Regions from separate parts of the Vibrio sp. TRT 29B02 genome, predicted to be linked through region 1. Evidence: riboswitches for the same ligand, from Rfam matches in the RefSeq annotation. Region 1 holds a riboswitch; each other region holds the start of a gene.
The links. A riboswitch is a leader RNA that binds a small molecule or an ion and turns the genes downstream of it on or off. The one in region 1 is predicted to bind thiamine pyrophosphate.

Region 1 (3,278 bases):
TGGGAGTTCGAATCTCTCCACCCCTGCCATAATTAAGAAGGCTCTAGTCGAAAGACTAGGGCCTTTTTGCATTCTCAGCCCTTTCTGTTCTTCCGGCTTGTACGCTAATTGGGTCTCGGGATGAGCTGGGTAATTATGTCTATGATTAGAACGCTCTATAAGCTATCTCAGCATAAGATTAGACCCGGAATGAGGGTTGATATCACCTTTATCGCTCCAGCGGCTGGAGAGCGCATTTTTGTGCGTCAGATGAAAGGGCCTTTTCCATTTCCTCTCTGTTCCTTTTCGGTGATCGAATCTGATCTGCCTGATCAGTCAGTGATTCCCGTTATTCCCTTGAATCCAATTCCTAAGCTTGATCTTAATAATGCAGAGTTAATTGATTTTGTATTTGAGTGGGAGGGTATGAGCAAAGATAATATTCCAGCTCCATTAGTGACACCTGTAACCTTTTAAATTTCAAACTTTGTTTGATTTAAGATGCTATGAATTTTGGTCGATTATTTATCGATGATCGATACAATATCAACCAGAAAATAGTTTTTGGGGGAGTTATGGGTCAGCTTTCTATTCTTGGTTTTATCGCAGTGGGGGGTGCCTTTGGTGCTTGTTCGCGTTATTTGATATCTGAGTTATGTATCATGCTGTTTGGTCGAGGCTTTCCATACGGTACGCTAACCGTTAATGTGGTGGGTTCTTTTATAATGGGCTTGCTGATTGCAGCGTTTGAGAACGAGCTTCTTGCACCAGAGCCATGGAGACAGATTATCGGTCTTGGCTTCTTAGGTGCCTTGACTACGTTTTCTACTTTTTCGATGGATAACGTTTTACTCATGCAGCAAGGCGCATTTTTCAAGATGGGACTGAACGTGTTGCTCAATGTCGCGTTGAGTATCTCTGCTGCTTGGGTAGGATTTCATCTACTGGTCAAAAGTTCGTAGTGATTTTTTGTTCATTTTTTTAACAATTTTTGTACAGGTCGGCTTGGTTTAACCAAGCCGATTTTATATACTCGCTTTACTTGTCGGAGTGCCATAAGGCTGAGACCGTTAATTCGGGATCCGTTGAACCTGATCAGATTAGTATCTGCGAAGGGAACAAGAGAAGATACCTTAACCAGTATCAAACTGGTTAATATCAAATATCGATTCTGTAAACAGTCATACTTTTAGCACTGTTTTCGATACCTCTTGTCGCATCTTTCCGCCAAGCATTTTTATCCAAAATCTTTTTATCTAGAATAACAAGCAAGGAAAAATGCTATGTCGAGTCGCAAACAAGCGAGACTGGAAGCTAAACAATTCATCGATACGTTGTCTGTTCAACCGTATCCTAATTCACAAAAAGTGTACGTAGAGGGCACTCGTCCTGACATTCAGGTCCCTATGCGAGAAATCACGCTGTCTGATAGTCTAATCGGTGGCACTAAAGAATCCCCCATCTTTGAGCCTAATGAACCTGTACGCGTCTATGACACTTCCGGTGTCTATACCGATCCAAACCACAAAATAGATCTGTATAACGGACTCCCTAAGCTTAGAGAAACTTGGATTGAAGAGCGTAGCGATACTGAAATTCTTGACGATGTCAGTTCGATTTACACTAAGCAGCGATTGGCAGACGAAACGTTAGATGACCTTCGTTACGGCAATCTACCAAGAGTTCGACGCGCTAAAGTCGGTCACTGTGTGACTCAACTGCACTACGCCCGTAAAGGATTAATTACTCCTGAGATGGAGTACATCGCTTTGCGCGAGAATATGGGACGCGCCAAGTATCGTGATGAAGTGCTTAATCAACAACATCCTGGTCAAAGTTTCGGTGCCAACTTGCCCAAAGACATTACCGCTGAGTTTGTTCGTAATGAAGTTGCTCATGGACGCGCAATAATCCCATCTAATATCAACCATCCAGAGTCTGAACCTATGATTATTGGCCGAAACTTTCTAGTTAAGGTCAACGCTAATATCGGCAATTCATCGGTTACATCGTCTATCGAGGAGGAGGTTGAGAAGTTGGTGTGGGCCACTCGTTGGGGGGGCGATACGGTTATGGATCTCTCAACAGGGCGCAATATACACGAAACACGAGAGTGGATATTGCGTAACAGTCCAGTGCCAATTGGTACGGTTCCTATGTATCAGGCTCTTGAAAAAGTGAACGGTATTGCCGAAAACCTTAACTGGGAGGTGATGCGTGATACGCTAATCGAACAAGCGGAGCAAGGTGTTGATTACTTTACTATTCATGCCGGACTTCTTCTTCGATATGTGCCAATGACGGCCAAACGAGTAACAGGTATCGTTTCGCGGGGCGGTTCCATTATTGCCAAATGGTGTTTAGCTCATCATCAAGAAAGCTTCCTCTACACGAACTTTAGCGAGATATGCGAGATCTGCGCGAAGTATGATGTCGCACTATCGTTAGGTGATGGTCTTCGCCCAGGCTCAGTTGCTGATGCTAATGATGAAGCTCAGTTTGCTGAGCTACGCACGCTTGGTGAACTCACCAAGATAGCTTGGGAATACGATGTTCAGGTCATTATTGAGGGGCCAGGCCATGTCCCAATGCATATGATCAAGGAGAATATGGATCAGCAGCTAGAACACTGTCATGAAGCCCCTTTTTATACACTTGGTCCGCTCACAACTGATATTGCTCCAGGCTACGACCACATTACCTCTGGTATTGGAGCTGCGATGATAGGTTGGTATGGCTGCGCAATGCTTTGTTATGTGACGCCAAAAGAGCATCTTGGTTTGCCTAACAAAGAAGATGTTAAAACCGGGATGATTACCTACAAGCTTGCTGCACATGCGGCAGATTTAGCGAAAGGGCATCCTGGTGCCCAGGTTCGTGATAATGCTTTGTCAAAAGCTCGCTTTGAGTTCCGTTGGGAGGATCAATTTAACCTAGCGCTAGACCCAGATACAGCGCGTGCTTTCCACGATGAGACTCTGCCACAAGAGTCGGGCAAAGTTGCTCATTTCTGTTCAATGTGTGGTCCTAAGTTCTGTTCTATGAAGATCTCACAGGAAGTTCGTGAGTATGCTAAAGACACCGAACAGGTGGCAGCAGATCAAGCTATATCGATAAAAATGCTCGATGACCCGCTGGAAGGAATGCGTCAAAAATCGGCAGAATTTCGTTCTACAGGTTCAGAGTTGTACCATCCTGCTGTTCAGCCAGAGGTAGCAGAGTAGTGATGAAAATCCTTATACCTGCGTCATGTATTGCAATGACGGGGAATGTTCAGCAATGTCTGTTGTTGGCTAGAG
Region 2 (3,278 bases), on a different contig from region 1:
CTTCCCGCTTCTGTGACGACAAATGTTTTGTTGTGTCTTTCGATTAACGCATGTCCGCAGATGTGTTCTAGTTTTTTGATATGCTGACTGACACCGGGTTGCGTCATAAACAGTTTTTCTGCGGTTTTGGTGAAGTGGCCGGTATCAACCAAAGTGACAAATGTTTTTAGCCAAGAAGGGTTTAGCATCAATACGGTCCATAACAAAAAATTATCTAACCTAGTTTAGGTGATAACACATTGTTTTGGTAGGGGAAGCGAGCCTAGGCTCGCCGTACGATTTACGCTGCGTTGAGCTCTATCGCTAACGCTTTTCCATTGCCGCGAAATTGATCTATGGTCGAGGCAAATGACGTGGAGATATTGAGCAAGCGTGAGTCGGGATGCTCGGCAAGATATCGGCTCTTGCCCTCATCACTTTCTAACTTGTCCCAATCGCGATGAATCGAACGGGCAAAGTGTAAGGTGGTGGCCATTTTAGGTGAAATCTCTGCATCGCGTGGTTGGTCAAAATTGGCGATGGCGTCGATCATGACATCTGGGAAGTGCCAGCTCTTGGCTAACTTCGCTCCTAATGTTGGCGCAGTGATATCAAGAATTTCTTCCTGAACTGCGATGGCATTTTCTCCTGCTTCTACCCGAGCGGTGATGATTTTGGCCTGTTCTGGAACCAGCGCATGGATCATCAGTTCACCGATATTGTGCAAGATACCTGTGGTAAAAGCTTCGTCTCCATCCATATCGGTCACATTGGCGATCTTACTGGCAATAATGGAAACTTCAAACGTCTCTTCCCAGTATTTACTGATATCTAAGGTTGGTAGCTTAGGAAATACCCCTGACAGCACTGAAACCACAACTAACGTCCTCACCGGTGCAGTACCAACGCGAACCAGTGCCTCGTTGACTGAGGATATCGTTTTGTTACCGCCAAAATGCGCAGAGTTGGCTAATCTGAGTAAGCGTGCGCTCAAGACCTGATCGGTGGCAATTTTATTGGCAAGAAGTCTGAAGTCGACGTCGTCTTTGGTCACCATGTCTAGCAGTTCTTGAAGAATTTTTTGAATCCTTGGTAGCTCGTTCAAACGAGATAGTAGTGCCTCCTGGCTCATAATTCTCTCCTTATTCACGTGAGCTAAACTACTATAGTTCACAATGGACGCCCCCTCCATCTGACGGATAAATAATTGATGTAATCGGTGAAAGTTTATTGTTATGATTTGTGACCAATAGTCGGGGAGCCTGCCCAATAGGATTAAGGCTGAGATCGCAAAGCGAGACCCGTTGAACCTGATTCAGTTAGCACTGGCGTAGGGAACTATATGTATATCGACCGTTCGGTCGTCATACTGGCATTCGATGGAGAAATCGGCTCATTGAGCTCTCTCTGCTCATCGCCATAGGTTCTTGTACGTCTTGTTGTAGGAGCCAAAATGCCACACTCTCAAGACACACCACCTATTGTACTCACTATTGCCGGCTCAGATAGCGGTGGTGGTGCTGGTATCCAAGCCGACATTAAGGCGATATCCGCGACGGGCAGTTATGCCTGTTCAGTCATTACGGCGGTTACCTCGCAAAATACACTCGGTGTTAGTGCCATTCATCCTATCCCTGTCGAACATATTGAGAGCCAACTCGATGCTGTTTTCTCCGATCTTAATGTGGTTGCTGTCAAAGTTGGAATGCTCGCGGACGCTGATATCATCGCGATGGTCGCGAGAAAAATTCGTTACTATCAACCCAAGTATTTAGTGGTGGATCCGGTCATGGTTGCAACCAGTGGTGACCCATTATTAGCCCAATCGGCGGTCGAAACATTGAAACAGCAGCTCCTTCCTTTAGCGGACTTGATTACCCCGAACTTGCCTGAATGTGCCGCTTTGACTGGGAGGGATATTCCTCACAATGAAAGCCAGATGACGGAGACGATCGATGCACTCAAAGCGCTAGGCGCTAAAGCGGTATTACTCAAAGGTGGCCACTTGAAGAAAACTGATAAGAGTAGCGATCTGTTGATTGAGCAAAACAGCAGCGAAGTGTTGAGCGCCAAACGAATTGAAACCAAAAATACCCATGGCACGGGGTGTACTCTCTCATCAGCGATTGCCTCTTATTTAGCTCAGGGTCATCGCCTACATAAGGCGGTGTATCTCGGCAAACAGTATATCTCTCAAGCCATCTCTCACGCAGATCAGCTTAAAGTGGGGCAAGGACATGGCCCTGTAAACCATTTCTTCTGTGGTCATGTCAATGTTCGCTAGCCGCATGAGTGATAAAGTCCCAAAGCGTGATCGGATTGGTGGAGGTGAGTTAACTTTCACCAATTTGACATTGAACTGATAATTTCTGCCAGTGAAGTAAACTACTATTCCTTCTCCTCTTGTGCTGCTGTGAATCTATATCGTGAAAAATCTGTTGAAAAATAAGCGTGATGGTCTGGTGCTGCTTGTGGCATTTTTGCTGGTTATCGCGCCGATGTCGTTAATTGTGAGTCATATTGATCTACTCAGTGAAGTGAATGACTTTACTGGGATAGTTTTCACCGTACTGACTGACTCTGCGGGTTCTTCAGGTTTTTTGTTTTCACTATCGCTTTTGGTGTTTATCACTTGGCGAATAATAGGCAACCATCCAGAATTCATTAATAAAATGGTGCAACTAGCGATTATTCTGGTGATCGGTTTTGCTGCTAAAACGGGCTTAAAGCATTTGACCGAAAGCCCACGCCCATACACCGAGTTGCTCGCGCATCAGTTACTCATCCCCAAACCAGAACACTTCTACAAACTAGACTCCTTGCAAAAATCTCAAGTGATAGATGAGATTTCGCAACAAGTCACCGAGTGGAGAACCCGTCACTGGCAGGGCGAAAAAGACTACTCATTTCCATCAGGACACACGATTTTTGCGGCGATTTGTTTAGCGTTTTTTGGTGGTATCTTTGTTAGCAATAAACGCTACACACTTGCGGCTTTACTCGGTTGTTGGGCTGTCGCTGTTGCCTATAGTCGATTGTGGTTAGGTATGCATAGGCCTATCGATTTAGTCGGCTCTGTTGTATTCGTTGCGGCGGTTTATGCTGCTGTTCCCCGATTTGATTGGGCAGTCAATAAGCTGCTTTCTAGGCGGATGAGTACGACCCACTAGCCAAGTAGTGGAGAATTTATTATAAATTTTTGTTATTATTTTTATAATTAATGATAATTTCAAGTAATTCTCTGCGCGCCATATACTCTGCTCATCGAAACAAACAAATGAAATGTATTTGGAGCAGAT
Region 3 (3,278 bases), on a different contig from region 1:
ACCATCAGTAACGGAGGCAAAACAAGTAACATCGCAGCACATATCCACCCCCAGTCCCAACACTTAGATGCCCGAGTGTCTTTACATAGATAGACATATCTAGACTGGCTACCTGGCGTCACCGCCATAGGTTTAGCTAAGCGTTGAATAGCCAAAGCCATAACACCACACAACATCATCTGCCAGATCGCCAGCAGAGCACCGGCCTGTAAGTCAAAATCAAATTTAATCGCTTGATAAATGGCAAGCTCAATAGTGGTTGATTTTGGGCCTCCCCCTAATGCCATTACTGTTGCAAAACTCGTAAAGCAAAGCATAAAGACCAAACCACTGACATGTGGGAGCTGTTGTCGAATACGGGGCCATTCAACCCAACGAAATTTGTCCCAGTGCCCCATCCCGAGGTGAGCACAAAGCTTATGCTGTTGCTGAGGAATCGAATCTAAAGCTTGTAATAACAGACGGGTTGCGTAAGGAAGATTAAAGAACACATGGGCAAGCAAAATACCATTCAACCCATAAATCGAAAATGGGAGTTTACTGTCTAAACTGGTAAATAACTGAGCCACTAAACCACTATTACCATAAATAGCCAGTAGCCCAAAAACACCAACCAGCACAGGTAAAACGAGCGTGGTCGCAAACAGCTTGAGTAATAACGCTTTGCCTAGGAACTGTCGACGCGAGAGCGCGTGCGCCACAGGAATCGCCAAACCTACACTGATCACAGTCGAAAGGAATGACTGGTAGAAGCTGAACTTGGTAACATGACGATAGTAAGGATCACTCCAAACATGACTCACATCGAGAGTTGGCGCATTGACCAGCAATGCACCTAAGGCAGAAATAACAAAGGCCGCGATAAATATCGCGACCCAAATGCCTATTTTGGGAATGTTACGCAAAAGACAACCTTAGAAAGTTAATGCGCTTTGCCACTCACGAATCCATGACTTGCGATTATCCGCCACTTCATCAGCACTAAAACCGAGAGCTTTGCTTGGTACTGTCAGAGTCTCAAAACCTTTCGGTAATGCAACTCCCGTTACTGGATACATCCAGTTACCCGTTGGCATCGCCGATTGGAAACCGTCACTGAGGATAAAATTCATAAACTCATCAGCAAGCTGTTCGTTTTTTGAACCCTTAACTTTGGCTGCCACTTCCACTTGAGTGTAATGACCTTCAGCGAAGTCTGCTGCCGCAAATTTCGCGTCGTTCTCAGCAATCAAATGATAAGCAGGTGAAGTGGTGTACGAAAGAACCAAATCAGATTCACCCTCAAGGAACATCGAGTACGCTTCTGACCAGCCTTTGGTTACGGTAACGGTTTTTTTCGCTAACTTTTGCCATGCCTGAGAAACGTCATCACCGTAGACGGACTTCATCCATAACATTAAACCTTGTCCCGGCGTTGAAGTACGTGGGTCTTGGTAGATAACTTTAAGATCTTCACGAGATTCAACCAACTCTTTCAAGCTCGTAGGTGGATTCGCCAATCTTTCCTTGTTGTAAACAAAAGCAAAATAGCCAAAGTCATAAGGAACAAAGGTCTTGTCATCCCAGCCATTCGGCAGAGTCACAGCACTGGTATCGACATTATGTTGGCTAAGCAAACCCGTTTTCTTCGCTTCTGCCATTAAATTGTTGTCTAACCCCAAAACGATGTCCGCTTTGCTGTTTTCCCCTTCTAGACGTAAGCGATTTAGTATCGATACACCATCATCTAACGCGACAAAATTAACGTCACAGCCACACTGTGCTTCGAATGCTTTTTCTACCGTAGGGCCTGGACCCCAATCTGCGGCGAAGGAATCGTAAGTGTAAACAGTCAAGGTTTTGTCTGCTGCAAGAGCAGAAAAGGACGTTAGGCTAACAACAGCCAGAGTACTGATTGAAATGGTATTTAGAGTGGTTTTCACTGCTCGCTCTCTCCTTGTATGAGCGGCACAGGCTTGAGGGACAATGTGGTTAAGGATGTCCAGACTCAATTCCTACGCCAGCATTATCTGGTTCAGGTACACGGGTCCCGAGCAAAGCTCGATCTCAGCTGAGTCCAATATAAATGGCCTCTATCGCTCCCCGATGAGTAACGGACAAATTGTAATAGTTATGTGACTCAATAGCTAGAGTTGATGAGAAGAACTCTTAACTACGTTGGTCATATCCCCAACGCGGTACCAAGCCCTGCTCAATGCCAAGATGATCTAAAATACGTGCGACCATAAAATCGACAAGATCTTCTATCGAATTGGGTTGATGATAAAAACCTGGAGCCGCAGGCATAATCGTGACACCCATCTGCGACAATTTGAGCATGTTTTCCAAATGAAGAGTCGAAAACGGAGTCTCCCTCACCACCAAAAGAAGCTGTCCACGCTCCTTCATCACCACATCCGCTGCTCGCTCGATTAGATTATCCGACATCCCATGTGCAATCGCGGCTACACTACCGGCTGAGCAAGGACACACTACCATCTGTTTTGGTGCCGCAGATCCCGAAGCAACAGGAGAAAACCAGTCATCCTTGCCGCAGACAACCAGTTTTTCTCGGGCACATTTAAAATGGTCAACCAACGCTTGCTGTGTCGCTTCAGGGTGAGCGGGCAATTTCAGATCATGCTCGGTAGCGAGAACCACACGAGCGGCAGACGAAATCAGCAGATAAACTTGATAGTCCGCAGCAAGTAAGCACTCTAACAGCCGCAATCCGTAAGGCGCACCGGATGCTCCAGTAAAAGCTAAAGTGATGGCTTTATGTTGTTTGTTCATTCTTTAAAACTACGTTATTGAGCCAGTTTATCCACCAGCTTAGTGTGAATACCTTCAAAGCCACCATTGCTCATCACAAGAATGTGATCACCCGCTTTCGCACTCGTCACGATCTTCTCCACAAGTTCATCAATCTGTGCGCTCACTTGGGCAGGTTGGTGGCACTGATTGGCTACATCTTCCACCGACCAATCAATGTTGTCAGGCTGGTAAAGAAACACTTCGTCAGCGGTTGCCAATGATGCCGCTAAGGTTTCCTTATGAACACCACGTTTCATCGTTGCGCTGCGCGGTTCCAATACCGCAATAATTTTCTCTTTGCCGACCTTGTTACGTAATCCACCTAGGGTAAGTTCAATTGCGGTAGGATGATGAGCAAAATCGTCGTAGACGGTCACACCGTTCACTTCACCTTTCAGTTCCAGACGACGCTTAGTATTAATAAATTTAGCCAATGACTCACAGGCCAAATCTGGTGTCACTCCGACATGGCGCGCCGCTGCAAT

Region 2: linked by a shared signal. The riboswitch ahead of thiD (bifunctional hydroxymethylpyrimidine kinase/phosphomethylpyrimidine kinase) and the one ahead of thiC (phosphomethylpyrimidine synthase ThiC) in region 1 are both predicted to bind thiamine pyrophosphate.
Region 3: linked by a shared signal. The riboswitch ahead of thiB (thiamine ABC transporter substrate binding subunit) and the one ahead of thiC (phosphomethylpyrimidine synthase ThiC) in region 1 are both predicted to bind thiamine pyrophosphate.

What each region holds. Positions count from the first base shown of each region.
Region 1 covers NZ_JBNJOJ010000033.1:19-3,296, forward strand. The annotation lists partial or broken gene ACQEXT_RS17555 (multicopper oxidase family protein) at 124-441, shown strand; gene crcB (fluoride efflux transporter CrcB) at 555-941, shown strand; TPP riboswitch at 1,016-1,114, shown strand; gene thiC (phosphomethylpyrimidine synthase ThiC) at 1,263-3,203, shown strand; gene ACQEXT_RS17570 (thiamine phosphate synthase) at 3,203-3,278, shown strand, end outside.
Region 2 covers NZ_JBNJOJ010000025.1:27,662-30,939, forward strand. The annotation lists gene ACQEXT_RS15225 (LysR family transcriptional regulator) at 1-188, opposite strand, end outside; gene ACQEXT_RS15230 (HDOD domain-containing protein) at 281-1,111, opposite strand; TPP riboswitch at 1,224-1,333, shown strand; gene thiD (bifunctional hydroxymethylpyrimidine kinase/phosphomethylpyrimidine kinase) at 1,433-2,263, shown strand; gene ACQEXT_RS15240 (phosphatase PAP2 family protein) at 2,406-3,149, shown strand.
Region 3 covers NZ_JBNJOJ010000014.1:84,265-87,542, forward strand. The annotation lists gene thiP (thiamine/thiamine pyrophosphate ABC transporter permease ThiP) at 1-905, opposite strand, end outside; gene thiB (thiamine ABC transporter substrate binding subunit) at 915-1,922, opposite strand; TPP riboswitch at 1,975-2,095, opposite strand; gene ACQEXT_RS10670 (flavin prenyltransferase UbiX) at 2,149-2,772, opposite strand; gene mpl (UDP-N-acetylmuramate:L-alanyl-gamma-D-glutamyl-meso-diaminopimelate ligase) at 2,787-3,278, opposite strand, start outside.